2 regions of the Pokkaliibacter sp. MBI-7 genome follow, and region 1 is predicted to be linked to the other one. Evidence: predicted binding sites of a transcription regulator. Region 1 holds the regulator's gene; the other holds the start of a gene.
The links. The regulator PhoB, encoded in region 1, activates phosphate uptake and scavenging genes when phosphate is short. The targets are predictions, from matches to a motif close to TGTCATANNNNTGTCANA.
Positions count from the first base shown of each region.

Region 1 (7,666 bases):
CAGCTCACGTGACAGCATAAACTCACCGCTGCCTTCCTGAATGAACAGCGAGTCACGCAGCTTCAATTCCACCACGGGCAAACCCTGACGGGTCAGGCTGGACGCCATCTGCTCGGCCAGCATACGCCCCAGCGTGGAGGACTCATCCAGACGGTCGACATTGACAAAACTAGCCACGATCAGAGGCTGGTCGGGGCGCAGATTCGGGCCCAGCTGTTTTACCAGCGCGGTCGCCGCATCTTCACTGCTCTGTACCAGATTGCTCTCTTCCGCTGCCTGTGGCTGCACGGTGGCCGTCTCGCACCCTGCCAGCAACAAGCTGGAGGCAAGCATCACGGCACCGGCAAATAGTGATCCTTTCATTGTTATCCCCTGTCCCCGTTACTGCCCGACAACCTGAATGGTCTTGCCCTGCCAGGCACTGTCACTCGCCACATAGTGGTCTTTGCCACCGGCGTTGATGTAGTACATGTTGGACTCAGACATCAGCAGGTTACTGCCGTAGACCACTTCGGTGGTAATCAGTACTTCCATGCCTTCATTGCTGACGGTACGACCGGCACCATAATCCGCGCCCAGGCCGACCAGCGGCAGCGCCAGATAACTGTTCTCCCAGCTGTTTTTCACGGCATTGCGCATGACTGCCAGGCCAGTGGCCAACACGGTGTAGGTGCCGGGCACAGGGCGTGCACCATCAAGATCTTTATGCTGAATCAGCTGCGCCGTATAACGGGTATGCACAGCGCCAAGGCCAGGCTCCAGCGTGACATGCAGGCCCTGCTTGACCATCTGACTCTGCAGCAGGCTATGGAATGCAGTGGAGAAAGTAGTGGCAGTGGCAGGTGGCTCAACGTAAATGGCGACCTGATGATCCGGCAACGACTGGGCAATACGCTCAGCCATGTCTTTGGCCAGCACGTCCCAGTGATGGGCTGTTTCCATCTTCTGCTGGGTGCTGTAGGGATAGGTATCGGCACGTGGCACGGCGGTCTTGAGATTCTGCTCAGACCATTGCTGGCAACCACCGAGGGCCAGCATCATAAGAGAAAAGGGGGCAAGCCATACTCGCTTCATGTGGCTATCCTTACTGTTTGCTGTGATGGCGGGGGTTGCCGGGTTAGTTGACGAATTCCGTTACAGACTGAAGCAGAAGCATAAAACAAAAAATCCGCCTGTGCACTGACCTGACGATTTTTTGTGCGCCCCGGTCCTTTTATGACCGAAATGCATCTTGTCGCTGTAGTGCCTAACCCCTTCAGCACTCCTGAATCACTGCTCAGCGCCGCTCCTGCTGCAATCGCGCCAGCAGATCACGCCAGGGACCAATGCGGTCTGAGGTACCTACTTTCTGCCCGGCCGGGGAGTTATTGAGCCACAATCCGGAGCCGTTGAAGCTGTATACAGGGACCAGATCGGTACGTTTGCTGGCGGGCTCAATTTTCGGGTTGATATTGTCCAGTACCACCGGCATGGCGCTGGGCGAGGCGTAATACAGCAGTACCATATGGGCCTGATTATAGGCCAGTGCCTTTACATACATGATACGCAGCTTGCTTTCCGGCACCCCCAGTTCACGCAGGGTGAAGTACTTGGCAATGGAGAAGTCTTCGCAGTCACCGGCATTGCGTTCGAGAAACTCCAGCGGCGTGGCCCAGTAGTCATTCTTGCCCCAGACGGTCAGATCATCCAGCCAGCGTACCTTATTAAAGAAGTCATTGACCGCCCGCAGCTTGGTACTTTCCTGCGCCTTGAGCAGGGTCGAATCGGTCATCAACCCCTCCCAGTCCAGCACCCGGCGTTTGGCCGCCGCACCGTACTGACTCTCTACACGCTGCAATACCACACTGCTGAAGCCGGAATAGGCGGCCATCAGCCAACCCATGGGCAGCAGTAACAGGCACAGCAGCACAGCGCGGATCAGCATTCGGCACGGCTCCTTCATACCAGGACCGGAGTCCTGCGCGAAACGTCATGGTTCAGTCCATGCACCCCGTAGACGCCTCGCCGACGCAGGTGACTGATCAACAAGTCTGGTAAGAATATGGCTGCTGTGCAAGCCGATTGGCACAGCTATTTGTTAATGGCCTGTACGGACCCTGGCCGTCAAGCCCACACCCGAGTGCGGCGTGCCGTTACAGACGCATTTCAATACCTTTAGCCGCCATATACTGCTTGGCTTCTGGAATGCTGTACTCGTTGAAGTGGAAAATGGAGGCGGCCAGTACTGCATCGGCCTTGCCCTGCAGCACACCGTCCACCAGATGATCAAGATTACCCACACCGCCTGAGGCAATGACCGGCACTGGCACGGCCTCACTGACGGCACGGGTCACGCCCAGATCAAAGCCATTTTTGGTGCCGTCAGCATCCATACTGGTCAGCAGAATTTCCCCCGCGCCCAGTGCCACCAGTTTTTTCGCCCACTCGATCACATCCAGTCCGGTGGCACGACGCCCGCCGTGGGTGAACACTTCCCAGCGGTCAGGCTCGCCGGGCTGGCTGACTTTTTTCGAGTCGATGGCGACCACGATGCACTGAGCACCAAAGCGCTCGGAGGCCTCGCGCACGAAGTCAGGATTGGTGACCGCGGCGGTGTTGATTGAAACCTTATCGGCACCGGCGTTAAGCATACGGCGAATATCATCACAGGTACGGATGCCGCCACCGACCGTCAACGGGATGAATACCTGTCCGGCAATGGCTTCTACCACATGCACCATGGTGTCACGGTCCTGATGACTGGCAGTAATGTCGAGGAAGGTGATTTCATCTGCACCCTGTTCGTTGTAGCGTTTGGCGACCTCCACCGGATCACCGGCATCGCGGATATCAAGGAACTGCACGCCTTTGACCACACGGCCGTTGTCGACGTCCAGACAGGGGATGATGCGTTTTGCCAATGCCATGAAACAAGTCTCCGGGTAAGTCAGGGCCGCAGTATAGCAACCGCGGCCCCAGCGGCGAGGCGATGAGTCACTTACCTCCCATCACCCCACGGCTATATTCGATTTAAAATTGCTCTTCGCTGACGGCCGTATGCTCATCCAGCGCTGAAACCTCGTCACCGCCATGCTGGTCGTCGTGCCCATGATGTTCTTCGGTGGCGGGAGTTGCATCACTCGCCTTGCTGAGTGGGGCAGGGCGCAGCAGTGGCGCTTTCAGCAGCACCCACTGTTCCGGCCAGTGCTCGGTCGGTGGCTGGCTGAACTCACTGCGGACAAACTGACGCAGGCGGCCTTCGGCAAAGGCCATCAGCAGATTGGCACAGACGCTGGGCGGCTTCAGGGTACGCAGCTGCTCACGCAGCTCGGCCTCGCGCAGGATCTGCCGCAGCTGGGTCTCAATACGGTCGAACACCTGACGGATACGCTGATGCAGGCGTGCATCCTCACCGGCCAGCACATCACCGGCCAGCAGCACCGCCAGACCCGGATTTTTTTCGGCAAATGCCAGCAGCAGCGTCAGCACCTGCTGACAGCGCACCGCCGCACTGGCTTCGCGTTCCAGAATCAGGTTGATGCGGCTAAACAGGCTCTCCTCGACAAAATCGATCAGCCCCTCAAACATCCGCGTCTTGCTGGGAAAATGGCGATACAGTGCCGCTTCGGTCACACCGACTTCCTGTGCCAGTGCTGCCGTGGTGATGCGCCCACCCGGCGCATGCTCCAACATCCGTGCCAGGGCTTCCAGAATCCGCTGCTTTGCCTGGCCCTTGCGGGCCTTGGGACTGAGACTTTCCGTCATTGTTTACCTTACATCCGTCAGCCCATCTGCAGGCCGGTGCAGGGGAGTGCACCGGCCTGCAGACAACCGTCAAGCCTTGAGTTTTTCGTTGGTAATCAGGGTGCCCACACCTTCGTTGGTGAACAGCTCCAGCATGGTGGCATGTGCAACGCGGCCATCGATGATATGCGCACGTTTGACGCCATTACGCACCGCTTCCAGTGCACAGTCGATCTTCGGCAGCATACCACCGGTGATGGTGCCATCGGCGATCAGGGCGTCGACATCCGCCAGCGACAGACCAGTAAGAACCTTACCCTGTTTGTCGAGCAGACCGGCAATGTTGGTCAGCAGCAGCAGTTTTTCTGCATCCAGCGCTTCAGCCACCTTGCCTGCCACCAGATCGGCGTTGATGTTATAGGAGTTACCTTCCTCATCCACCCCGATCGGAGCAATGACGGGGATAATATCGCTGGCGACCAGCAGATCAAGCAGTTCGCGGTTAATTCGTTCAACACTGCCAACATGGCCGATGTCGATGATTTCCGGCGCCTCCATATCAGGCGTCTTGTGGGTGACCTTCATCTTCTTGGCCATGATCAGACGGGCGTCCTTTCCGGTCAGGCCGATAGCACGTCCGCCGTTGGTGTTGATCAGGTTGACGATGTCTTTGTTGACCTGTCCACCTAGTACCATTTCCACTACATCCATGGTGGCGGAATCGGTCACACGCATGCCATTGATGAAGTGGGATTCGATCTTCAGTTTCTCCAGCAGCTCACCGATCTGCGGTCCGCCACCGTGCACCACCACCGGGTTGATACCGACCAGCTTGAGCATGACGATGTCACGGGCGAAGGCGTTCTTCAGGGTTTCGTCGATCATGGCGTTGCCGCCGTACTTGACCACGATGGTCTTGCCCACATAGTTCTGGATGTAGGGCATGGCCTCGCTCAGGACCTTGGCAACATTAAGGGCGGCATCGCGGGAAAGGGGCATAACGGAAATCCTTTGTCTTGACGAAATGACAGCAGTGACCCTGGGGCCGGATCGGTGACCGGGCAAACCGGCCACGCTAGTTTAAAGAAGGCGACCCGAGCTTGCTATGCAGCGACCTGATTTTCCTCAGGTTCTGCCAGTTATCGGGGCACACTCCAGAACGACGCCTGAGCGCCCGGCCCGGTTAGCCGATAACGAGGCTCAGGATGACAAAACCTCGCTACATCCTGATGAACCTGACGCACTGTTCATCCGACGAGGGCTCGATCCACAACCGGCGGTGAAGGGATCCCATTATCGATAGTGCATGGTTATCGGCCACGTCACTGCACCTTTATGTGGCTGTGGGGATAAAGTGCGACAGATGCAACCCGGACGCGGTTACCCGCTGCTCCCACACGCTGCGGTTACACCACTGCCGTTCATAACGGACAACCCCGAGAAAAGCCCGTGTATGCGCTATTAAACTTCCCTTTGTCATATTTGTGTAACACCATGTCGTTGTAATAATGCGGTCACAAGAACGCAATAGATGACAGGTAATGCACATGGCTGACAAAAAGGTCCTGATCGTCGACGATGAAGCGCCGATCAGGGAAATGATTGCCGTTGCGCTGGAAATGGCCGGCTACGAGTGTTTCGAAGCTGAAAACACCACCCGCGCCCATGCCATTATCGTCGACGACAAACCCGATCTGATGCTGCTCGACTGGATGTTGCCCGGTACCAGTGGCATCGAATTCTGCCGTCGCCTCAAGCGTGACCAGATGACCGCGGAAATGCCGATCATCATGCTCACCGCCAAGGGTGATGAGGACAACAAGATTCAGGGTCTGGAAGCAGGCGCGGATGACTACATCACCAAACCCTTCTCACCGCGTGAGCTGGTGGCCCGTCTCAAGGCGGTGCTGCGCCGCGCCGCGCCGCAGGGGCTGGAAGATCCGGTGGAAATCGAAGGTCTGCTGCTGGATCCGGTGTCCCATCGCGTCACCTCCCACGGCAAGCAGCTGGAAATGGGGCCGACCGAATACCGACTGCTACACTTCTTCATGACCCACCCCGAGCGCGCCTACTCCCGCGGACAACTGCTGGATCAGGTGTGGGGCGGTAATGTCTATGTCGAAGAGCGCACCGTCGACGTCCATATTCGCCGTCTGCGCAAGGCGCTGGGCGGACAACACGAACACCTGATTCAGACCGTACGCGGCACCGGCTATCGATTCTCCAATAAGGTTGCGTAATCATGCGCAGTTTCCTGGGCCGTCAGGCTCTGGTGTTACTGGGATGTACACTGGTCGGCGCACTCAGCGGCTATGCGCTGCTGGGGCTGAGCCTGGGACTGGCTGGCCTGCTGGGCTGGCAACTGTGGCATTTTCAGCATCTGGTACGCTGGCTGGCGAAAAACTCCAGCGAAAAGGATGACGTACCAGAAGGCAAGGGACTGTGGGGCGACATCTTTGATGAACTGTACCGCCTGCAGAAACGCAATCTGGACGAACACGACCGCCTGCGGGGTATCATCGCCCGCATTCAGGATTCCACCTCCGCGCTGAAAGACGGCGTCGTGCTGCTCGATGAAGACGGCGCACTGGAATGGTGGAATCAGGCCGCCAGCCGCCTGCTGGGGCTACGCTATCCACAGGACCGTGGACAGCCGATCACTCACCTGCTGCGCCGTCCTGACTTCGTGCGCTACTTCGACCGCTGCCGTTATCAGGAGCCGCTGGAAGTCCCTGCCCCCACCAACAGCGACCAGTATCTGCAAATCAGCATTACCCTGTTTGGCAAGGGCGACAGGCTGATGCTGGTGCAGGATGTCACCCGCCTGCACAACCTCGAAAAAATGCGTCAGGACTTCGTCGCCAACGCCTCCCATGAGCTGCGTACCCCGCTGACGGTGATCAGCGGTTATCTGGAAACCCTGGGTGATCACCTTGATCAGCTGCCACGCCCCTGGGTGCGGCCGATCCAGCAAATGGGCAAGCAGGCCAAACGGATGGAGAACCTGATTGCCGACCTGCTGACCCTGTCACGGCTGGAAACCTCGCAGATTGAATATGCCGCCGAACCGGTGGATATGGACCGTCTGCTGCACCAGATTCTGCATGATGCCGAAGCCCTCGGCACCGATAAGGGCCAGACCATCACGCTGGAAGCAGAACCGGGTTTGTGCCTGCATGGCCGCGAACAGGAACTGCACAGTGCGCTGTCCAACCTGGTGATGAACGCCGTCAAGTACACGCCTGATGAAGGCAAGATCCAGATTCGCTGGCGCCGTCAGGGCGAGGGCGCCGTTTTTGAAGTGCAGGACGATGGTATCGGCATTGATCCTATCCACATTCCTCGTCTGACCGAGCGCTTCTATCGTGCCGACCCCAGCCGCACCTCAGAAAGCGGCGGTACCGGTCTGGGTCTCGCTATCGTCAAGCATGTGCTACTACGCCACGAAGCCACGCTGCAGATTGAAAGCCAGCTGGGCAAGGGCAGTCTGTTCCGAGCTAAATTCCCTGCCAGTCTGCTGGTCAGCCTTGAGCAGGAAGCCTGACAGCACCTTCCTGTTACCCAATACGCACGCCACATAAGTATTCAGCCGAATAAAAAAGCCCGGCGACCTCACGGCCTCCGGGCTCAACTGGCAACTCTTACCGCATGATCGTCAGCGGCATAACGGCAGGCCCCTTGCGACGCCTTACAACAACACTTAAAGCACCTTGAAATGGCGTATCGCCAGCTCCACACCGCGCAGTTCCGCCAGCCCCTTCATCCGGCCCAGCAGTGAATAACCGGGGCGCCCCTGCTTACGCAAGTCATCCAGAATCTGATGGCCATGATCCGGACGCATGGGAATGGCAGGCAGATCACCGGCCTCGGCACGACGACGCTCTTCATTCACCAGCACCCGCACCACGTCAACCAGATTGGCATCACCACCCAGATGTGACGC
Region 1 is NZ_JARVTG010000001.1:2,682,381-2,690,046, reverse strand. Features, by position in the region: gene QCD60_RS12015 (FlgO family outer membrane protein) at 1-363, opposite strand, end outside; gene QCD60_RS12010 (hypothetical protein) at 382-1,074, opposite strand; gene QCD60_RS12005 (transglutaminase-like cysteine peptidase) at 1,277-1,924, opposite strand; gene hisF (imidazole glycerol phosphate synthase subunit HisF) at 2,133-2,906, opposite strand; partial or broken gene slmA (nucleoid occlusion factor SlmA) at 3,145-3,744, opposite strand; gene argB (acetylglutamate kinase) at 3,814-4,722, opposite strand; gene phoB (phosphate regulon transcriptional regulator PhoB) at 5,271-5,963, shown strand; gene phoR (phosphate regulon sensor histidine kinase PhoR) at 5,966-7,267, shown strand; gene uxuA (mannonate dehydratase) at 7,424-7,666, opposite strand, start outside.

Region 2 (7,666 bases), 910 kb from region 1:
AGCCCCGCCACCATGCGTAGCAACGTAGACTTGCCACAGCCCGACGGGCCTACCAGTACAATAAACTCACCATCGGCAATATGCAGATCAATGGCAGGGATAGCCTGGTAGCCGTTGGGGTAGGTCTTGCCGACCTGATTCAGTATTACTTCAGCCATGAGGACTTATTTCTCCGTATCAACCAGGCCTTTGACAAACAGCTTCTGCATACCGACTACCACCAGTACTGGTGGCAGCATGGCCAGAATGGTGGTTGCCATAATGCTATTCCAGGCAATATCTCCTTCCGCCACGGACACCATACGTTTGATGCTCATCACCAGGGTGTAGTAATGATCATCTGTCGTGATCAGCAGCGGCCAGAGATACTGGTTCCAACCGTAGATAAACAGGATGACAAACAAGGCCGCGATATTGGTGCGTGACAGCGGCAACAGGATGTCTTTAAAGAAGCGCCAGGGGCCGGCACCGTCGATGCGGGCGGCTTCCACCAGCTCACCGGGAATGGTGAGAAAGCACTGCCGAAACAGGAAAGTCGCAGTGGCACTGGCAATCAGCGGCAGGGCGAGGCCGGTATAGCTGTTGAGCAGACTGAGATCGGCAACCACCTTATAGGTGGGGACGATACGTACCTCCACCGGCAGCATCAGGGTCATGAAGATGATCCAGAAACACAGCATGCGCAGCGGAAAGCGGAAGAATACGATGGCATAGGCTGACAGGATGGAGATTGCTATCTTGCCCAGTGCGATGGCCAGTGCCATGACCAGCGAGTTGATCATCATCAGCCATACCGGTACATCCACACCGTTACCGGCGGCACTGAAAAGCACTTTCTTCCAGGTAATCCAGCCCTGGTCTCCAAACCACAACGGGATAACCCCCTGCTTGAACGCTTCTGCAGGGTGGGTTGAGGCGACCAGCGCGACCCAGATGGGGAGCGCGACAGCAATAATGCCGAGAATCAGGATGCAGTGACTGAACAGAGTCAGCCAGGGGCGACGTTCTATCATCAGTACTGGACCTTACGTTCGATATAGCGGAATTGGATGACCGTCATCACTCCGACAATCATCATCAGAATGACCGATTGCGCCGATGAGCTGCCAAGATCAAGGCCGATAAAGCCATCGTCGTACACCTTGTACACCAGTATCTTGGTGCTCTGGCCGGGGCCGCCGCTGGTGGTGGCATCGATGATGCCGAAGGTGTCGAAGAAGGCGTAGACCAGATTGACTACCAGTAGGAAGAAGGTGGTAGGGGAGAGCAGTGGGAACACCACGGTCCAGAAACGCTTGAACGGGCTGGCACCGTCAATGGCCGCTGCTTCAATCAGCGAACGTGGAATAGCTTGCAGTCCGGCCAGGAAAAACAGGAAGTTATAGCTAATCTGCTTCCAGGTGGCGGCAATGACAACCAGAGTCATGGCCTGATTACCATTGAGAAAATGGTTCCAGTTGATGCCTATGGACTTCAGCCAGACGGCAATCGGTCCGGTGGAGGGATCAAACATAACCCACCACAGCACCCCGGCCAGAGCAGGGGCGACGGCATAAGGCCAGATCAGCAGCGTTTTGTAGATGATTTGCCCTCGCATAACCCGGTCAGCCATAACAGCCAGCAGCAGCGCCAGCGCAATGCCGACAAACGCTACGGCAAAGCTGAAAAACAGGGTAGTGCCGATCGAAGCGTAATAAAGGGGGTCTTGCAGCAGGTGGCTGAAGTTTTCCAGACCAACAAATTCGCTGCTCAAGCCAAAGGCATCCTCCTGATAGAAGGCCTGCTTGACTGCCTGCCCTGCAGGCCAGAGGAAGAATATGGCGGTTACCAGTAGCTGCGGTAGTAACAGCAGCCAGGGGAGGGTTCGTTGCGGGAAAGTTACGGTCATGGGTGCTGACTCACTTCCGTAAGGCACGGCATCAGAACACTGACACGCCCCGAAGACAGGGCGGTCAGTATTCTCACGACACCTTACTTATTGGCTTTTTCGAACTTGCGCAGCAGTTCGTTACCACGTTTGACTGCTGTATCCAGCGCGGTCTTGGCATCTTGTTTGCCGCTCCACACGCTTTCCAGCTCTTCGTCGATGATGTCGCGGATCTGGGCAAAGTTACCCAGACGCAGGCCTTTGGAGTTGACCGTGGGGGTACCTGAAGTCATCTGGATCACAGCGGTCTCGGTGCCAGGATTCTTGTCATAGAAACCCTGAGATTTGGTCAGGTCGTAAGCGGCCTGAGTGATGGGCAGGTAACCACTGAACTGGTGCCAGTCAGCCTGTACTTCAGGTTGTGACAGGTAGCTGAAGAACTTGGCCACCCCTTTGTAATGGTCGTTGGGTTTGCCTTGCATCGCCCACAGTGAAGCACCGCCGATGATAGTATTCAGCGGTTTGTCGATCTGGCTCTGCCAGTAGGGCAGCTGGCTTACACCAAAGGGAAAGCTGGCATTTTTCCTGATGCCTGAATACCCCGCAGAAGACTCGGTGTACATCGCACATTCGCCGCTGTAAAACTTCGCGGCGGCATCATTGGTGCGTCCACCGTACTGGAACACGCCTTCTTTCTGCCATTCAGCCATCTTGCTGATGTGCATAACCTGCAGCGGACCGTTGAAAGCCAGCTCGGCCTTGGTGCTCTTGAAACCATCGTCTTCGGTAGCGAAGGCTACGTTATGACGGGCGCTGAGGTTCTCCAGCTGAATCCAGGATTGCCATGCAGTAGTGAAACCGCACTGTACGCCAGCGGCGCGCAGTTTTTTGCCTGCTTCGTCCATTTCTTCCCAGGTCTTGGGCGGCTCGACGTTGGCTTTGGCCAGCAGATCCTTGTTGTAGTACAGCACGGGGGTGGAGCTGTTGAACGGCATGGATAGCATGTTGCCGTCACTGTCGGTGTAATAACCGGTCACCGCGCTCAGGTAGTTCTTGCTGTCGAAATTCTCACCGGAGTCTTTCATCAGCTGGTATACGGGGTAGATTGCACCTTTTGCCGACATCATGGTGGCGGTGCCTACTTCGAATACCTGCACGATGTCAGGCTGCTGATGGGCGCGGAAAGCAGCAATCGCAGCTGTCATCGTCTCGGAATAGTTGCCTTTGTACACGGGCTTGACGATGTAGTCGCTCTGGCTCTTGTTGAAGTTGGCAGCGATCTCGTTGACCTTCTCGCCGTTGGTGCCGCCCATGGCGTGCCACCATTCAATTTCCGTAGCGGCCTGACTGGCCAGGGGAAGTAATGCCGCAGACAGTGTCAGGGCTGACAGAGTCATCTTGTTCATCTTGCGTCCTCGTCGGGTTCATTGTTGGAGTTGTCAGTCGAGAGGGATACTACTGCCGGAATATTGCATATTAGTGACTCGATATTTTCGAGTGAAAGAAAATATAACTCACTTGCTTTCAAATGAAAGTTGTTTTTTGACATTTTTTTGTCACAGAAAAACGACCTCCATTCGCTTAGACCTTTAGCCCTAATGATGGCTGTCGTGCCCGACCGGGCTGCGCTATGCTCAGGGCAGAGTGGTGCTTGGCTGCAGGGGCAAATGGATTCCATGGTGGTGAAGGTTCGACAACGAATATGTCGGTGGCAGGCATTGCTGCTGGGTGTGATGCTGGTGCTGAGCGGTTGTTCGGATCGCGAGCCACAGCAGGCCAATGAACTGGCACTGCAAGGGCTGTACAGTGGGGTAGTCTCTGCGGATGCCAGGTTTTCCCTGATTGGTTCGGTCACTCATGGCGGCAGCCTGTGGCAGGTCGATGACAACAAGCGGTTGTACGACTGGAATCACCGGCAGGGTGAGTTCTCCAATCTGGTGGCGATGGATATTGACGACAATGACAAATATGCCGTCACAGCCGCCAGTTTCGACTTTGTGCTGTGGGACATGGCTACCGGCAAAGCGCTGGATTTTCGTCGTGCCCCCAGTGAAATCATGGATCTGTCACTGTCAGCCGATGGTCAGTTGCTGGCATTGGGGCTGACGGATCAGACCGCGGTGCTGTTTGATCTGCAGGCCGGCAAGATTACACAGACCCTGCTGCATGATTCCCGTGTCCGCAAGGTGGATCTCAATGTACAGAAAGGGTTACTGCTCACCGGAGATGATTCTTTCGTTACTACACTGTGGGACATCAACAGTGGCAAAATGCTGCATCAGCTGAATCTTGGTAATCAGCCCAGTGTGGTCACCCTGTCGGATGACGGCAAGCTGGCATTTTCTGCCGCTCAGCTGAGTAAGGCCATTGTCTGGGATACTCTGACCGGTCAGGTGAAATATACCTTGGCATCAATGGACTCAATTCTGGATCGCAAGGCCACGTTTACCGCCGCACGCTTTATCGATAAGGGCCAGCGTCTGCTGACCGGTACCAGCAGTGGCAAGGTGATGCTGTGGGATATGCGCACCGGTAGCCTTGATGCAACCTGGCAGCTACATCGTCGTAATGAGCTGAAGCCTGTCAGTGTGTCGGTTGTGTCGGTGGCAAGCAAAGGTGGGGTGCATCATTACGCGCTGGGGTCTAATGGCTTTATGAATATCCTGCAAGGTCCGTGAGGATACGGCGAGGGCACCTTTATCGAACGGATCCTTGATCCTCAAAACACAAAACCCGGCAGATGCCGGGTTTTGTGTTTAACCAACCAGATACGCTTATGAGCCGGTCTTGCTGGGCTCAGCAGGCTTCTCTTCTGCCTTGGCATCAGGCTTGAGGATATCCAGCAGTTCCACCTCGAACACCAGCGTCGCGTTGGGAGGAATGCTGCCTGCACCACCTGGGCCGTAACCCAGTTCTGGCGGAATATACAGCTCGAACTTGGAGCCAACAGGCATCAGCTGCAGACCTTCGGTCCAGCCGGGGATAACGGCATCCAGCGGGAATTCAGCAGGTTCTTTACGTGCGTAGGAGGAGTCAAACTCGGTACCGTCGATCAGGGTGCCGCGGTAGTTTACCCGAACCTGATCGGTTGACTTGGGCTTGGGACCTTTGCCTTCGCTGATGATCTTGTACTGCAGGCCGCTCTTGGTGCTTTTTACACCATCTTTTTTGGCATTGGCTGCCAGGAAGTCATCAGATTTCTTTTTCGCATCAGCCAGCATTTCGTCCATTTTCTTCTGCTGGAACGACTTGATGGTCTCGGCAACCTGTTCCTGGTTCATGGCAGGTTCAGTTTTGTCATAGATCGCTTTCACGCCTGCAATAAAAGCGTCGTAGTCCAGGGTATCGACCCGGCTGGACAGCTGCTCACCCAGTACCAGACCGAAGGAGTAGCTGAGCTTGGCACTATCGTTGTCCAGCTTGACCGCATCTGCGGCCAGAACTGGCGCTGCCACTACCATGCTGAGGGCGATCGCCAACAGACGTTTTTTCATGATGCATCCTTAAAGATGTTTAATGTAGTTGTGGGCCTGGCCTGTCGGCGGTGATATGCATAGGGTCGAGTCATGACCCTACGCCTGTTGCATATCACCCTGACCGGTGTCTGGCACCAGGTGAGGCCTGCCTGCGACGCTTGGAGGGTTCCAAACGTGTTGCCCAGAGGGTACTGAAATCACGGAAGCTAGTCGTTAAGCGCTTCGCTTAATTGTATTTCCAATTGTTCCAGCTCTTCGCTGAGGGCAAGCCAGGCTTCCTCCGCAGTTGCCAAGCGAGTTTGCACTTGCGCTTGCTCACTTAGCAAGGTCTTTAGCTGATTCTTGCTGCTTTCCTCATAGTTTGCAGGATCTGCCAGTGAGGCATTGAGTTCGTCCAGTTTTTGCTGGGCGTCATGCATGGCTTTCTCGTGCTTTTCCAGCTTCTGCTTGAGAGGGCGCAGCTGTTGACGAATAGCGGCTTCCTGGCGTTTACGTTCCTTACGTGCGGCGGCATTGTTGCTGCTGCCTTCACTTCTGGATTCGGCTTCCAGCTCTGTGCGCTGACTGGCCTGACGGTCTGCCAGCCAGCGCTGGTAATCTTCCAGATCGCCAGCAAATTCTTCGACCTTACCGCCTTCTACCAGCAGGAATGTATCGACGCAGGAACGCAGTAGGGCGCGATCATGGGATACCAGGATCAGAGCGCCTTCAAACTCTTGTAGTGCCAGAGTGAGGGCGTGACGCACTTCCAGATCCAGGTGGTTGGTCGGTTCGTCCATCAGCAGGACGTTTGGCTTCTGGCAGGCAATCAGGGCCAGAGCAAGGCGCGCTTTCTCACCGCCGGAAAAAACGCCCACCAGTTCAAATACCCGGTCGCCCTGAAAGCCAAAGCTACCGAGGAAATTCCGTACATCCTGGTCGCTCAGTTCGGGCTTAAGGCGCTGCAGATGCAATGCCGGGCTGGCTTCCATATCCAGTGCTTCCAGTGTGTGCTGAGCGAAGTAGCCAATGCGTAAATGTTCACCGCTCTGATACTCGCCACCCTGCAGAGGCAGCTCGCCCACCAGGGTTTTGATCAGGGTGGATTTGCCTGCACCGTTGGGGCCGAGCAGGCCGATACGCTGGCCGGGCTGCAGGCTGAGCTTCATATTGCGGATGATGCTTTTGTCGCTGTAGCCAAGCTCTGCCTGTGTCAGTGCCAGCAGCGGATGAGACAGTTTGTCACTGGCTTCAAAGCGGAATGTAAAGGGAGTATCGACGTGAGCTGCCGCAATACGCTCCATGCGTTCCAGCGCCTTGATCCGGCTCTGGGCTTGCGTCGCCTTGGTCGCTTTGGCCTTGAAGCGACGGATAAAGTCTTCCATATGAGCGATCTGTGCCTGCTGCCGTTCAAACATGGCTTGCTGTTGCGCCAGACGCTCCGCACGTGCCTGTTCAAAGAAAGTGTAGTTACCTTTGTACAGAACGGTTTTGCACTGATCGAAGTGCACCACGTAGTCGACCACGTTGTCGATAAAGTCACGGTCGTGAGAGATAAGCAGCAGGGTACCTTGATACTGGCGCAGCCATTGCTCCAGCCATAGGGTGGCATCCAGATCCAGGTGGTTGGTCGGCTCATCCAGCAATAGCAGGTCAGAAGGGCACATCAGTGCCTGGGCGAGGTTGAGACGGATGCGCCAGCCGCCGGAGAACGACTGCACGGCACGCAGATGATCTGCAGCACCGAAGCCAAGGCCGTCAAGCAGTTGCCCCGCACGACTGCGGGCACGGTAACCATCAATGGCATCAAAGCGTGCATGCAGCTCGCCCAGCTCAACGTGGCGCTCCTCCGCTTCGGCTGCGACCATTTCTCGCTCCAGCCGGCGGAACTCGCTGTCACCGTCGAGTACGTAGTCGAGGGCAGTGCGCTCCGAGGCATGTACTTCCTGTGCCATATGCGAGATACGCCAGCTGGGGGTGACATTCAGCTCGCCACTGTCTGGATGCAGCTCACCCATGAGCAATTTGAACAGGCTTGACTTGCCTGCGCCGTTGGCGCCGATAATGCCCACTTTGTATCCGGGGTTGAGAGTCAGGTCTGCCTTGTCCAGCAGAAGCTGCTTTCCTCTTTGTAAACTGAGTGCACTGAGTTTGATCATGACCTATCCGACATATACGCAGGCCGAGGCGGCCTCGTTGTGGTCCTTCGCCTGTTGCCTGTACCGGCAGCCCGGCGTGATGCAGGCTTGCCTGCGTGCTCAGGATCAGCATGGGCTGGCCGTGAACTGGCTGCTGGCCTGTTGCTGGCTGGGCTGGCGCGGACAAAAGCTGGATTATAGCGTGA
Region 2 is NZ_JARVTG010000001.1:3,589,701-3,597,366, forward strand. Features, by position in the region: gene QCD60_RS15890 (sn-glycerol-3-phosphate import ATP-binding protein UgpC) at 1-158, opposite strand, end outside; gene ugpE (sn-glycerol-3-phosphate ABC transporter permease UgpE) at 165-1,013, opposite strand; gene ugpA (sn-glycerol-3-phosphate ABC transporter permease UgpA) at 1,013-1,888, opposite strand; gene ugpB (sn-glycerol-3-phosphate ABC transporter substrate-binding protein UgpB) at 1,972-3,273, opposite strand; gene QCD60_RS15910 (hypothetical protein) at 3,535-4,545, shown strand; gene QCD60_RS15915 (FKBP-type peptidyl-prolyl cis-trans isomerase) at 4,642-5,361, opposite strand; gene QCD60_RS15920 (ATP-binding cassette domain-containing protein) at 5,550-7,481, opposite strand; gene QCD60_RS15925 (TIGR02444 family protein) at 7,480-7,666, shown strand, end outside.
Region 2: a site for PhoB is predicted at 3,411-3,428, ahead of ugpB (sn-glycerol-3-phosphate ABC transporter substrate-binding protein UgpB). Genes of this name have one in related genera too.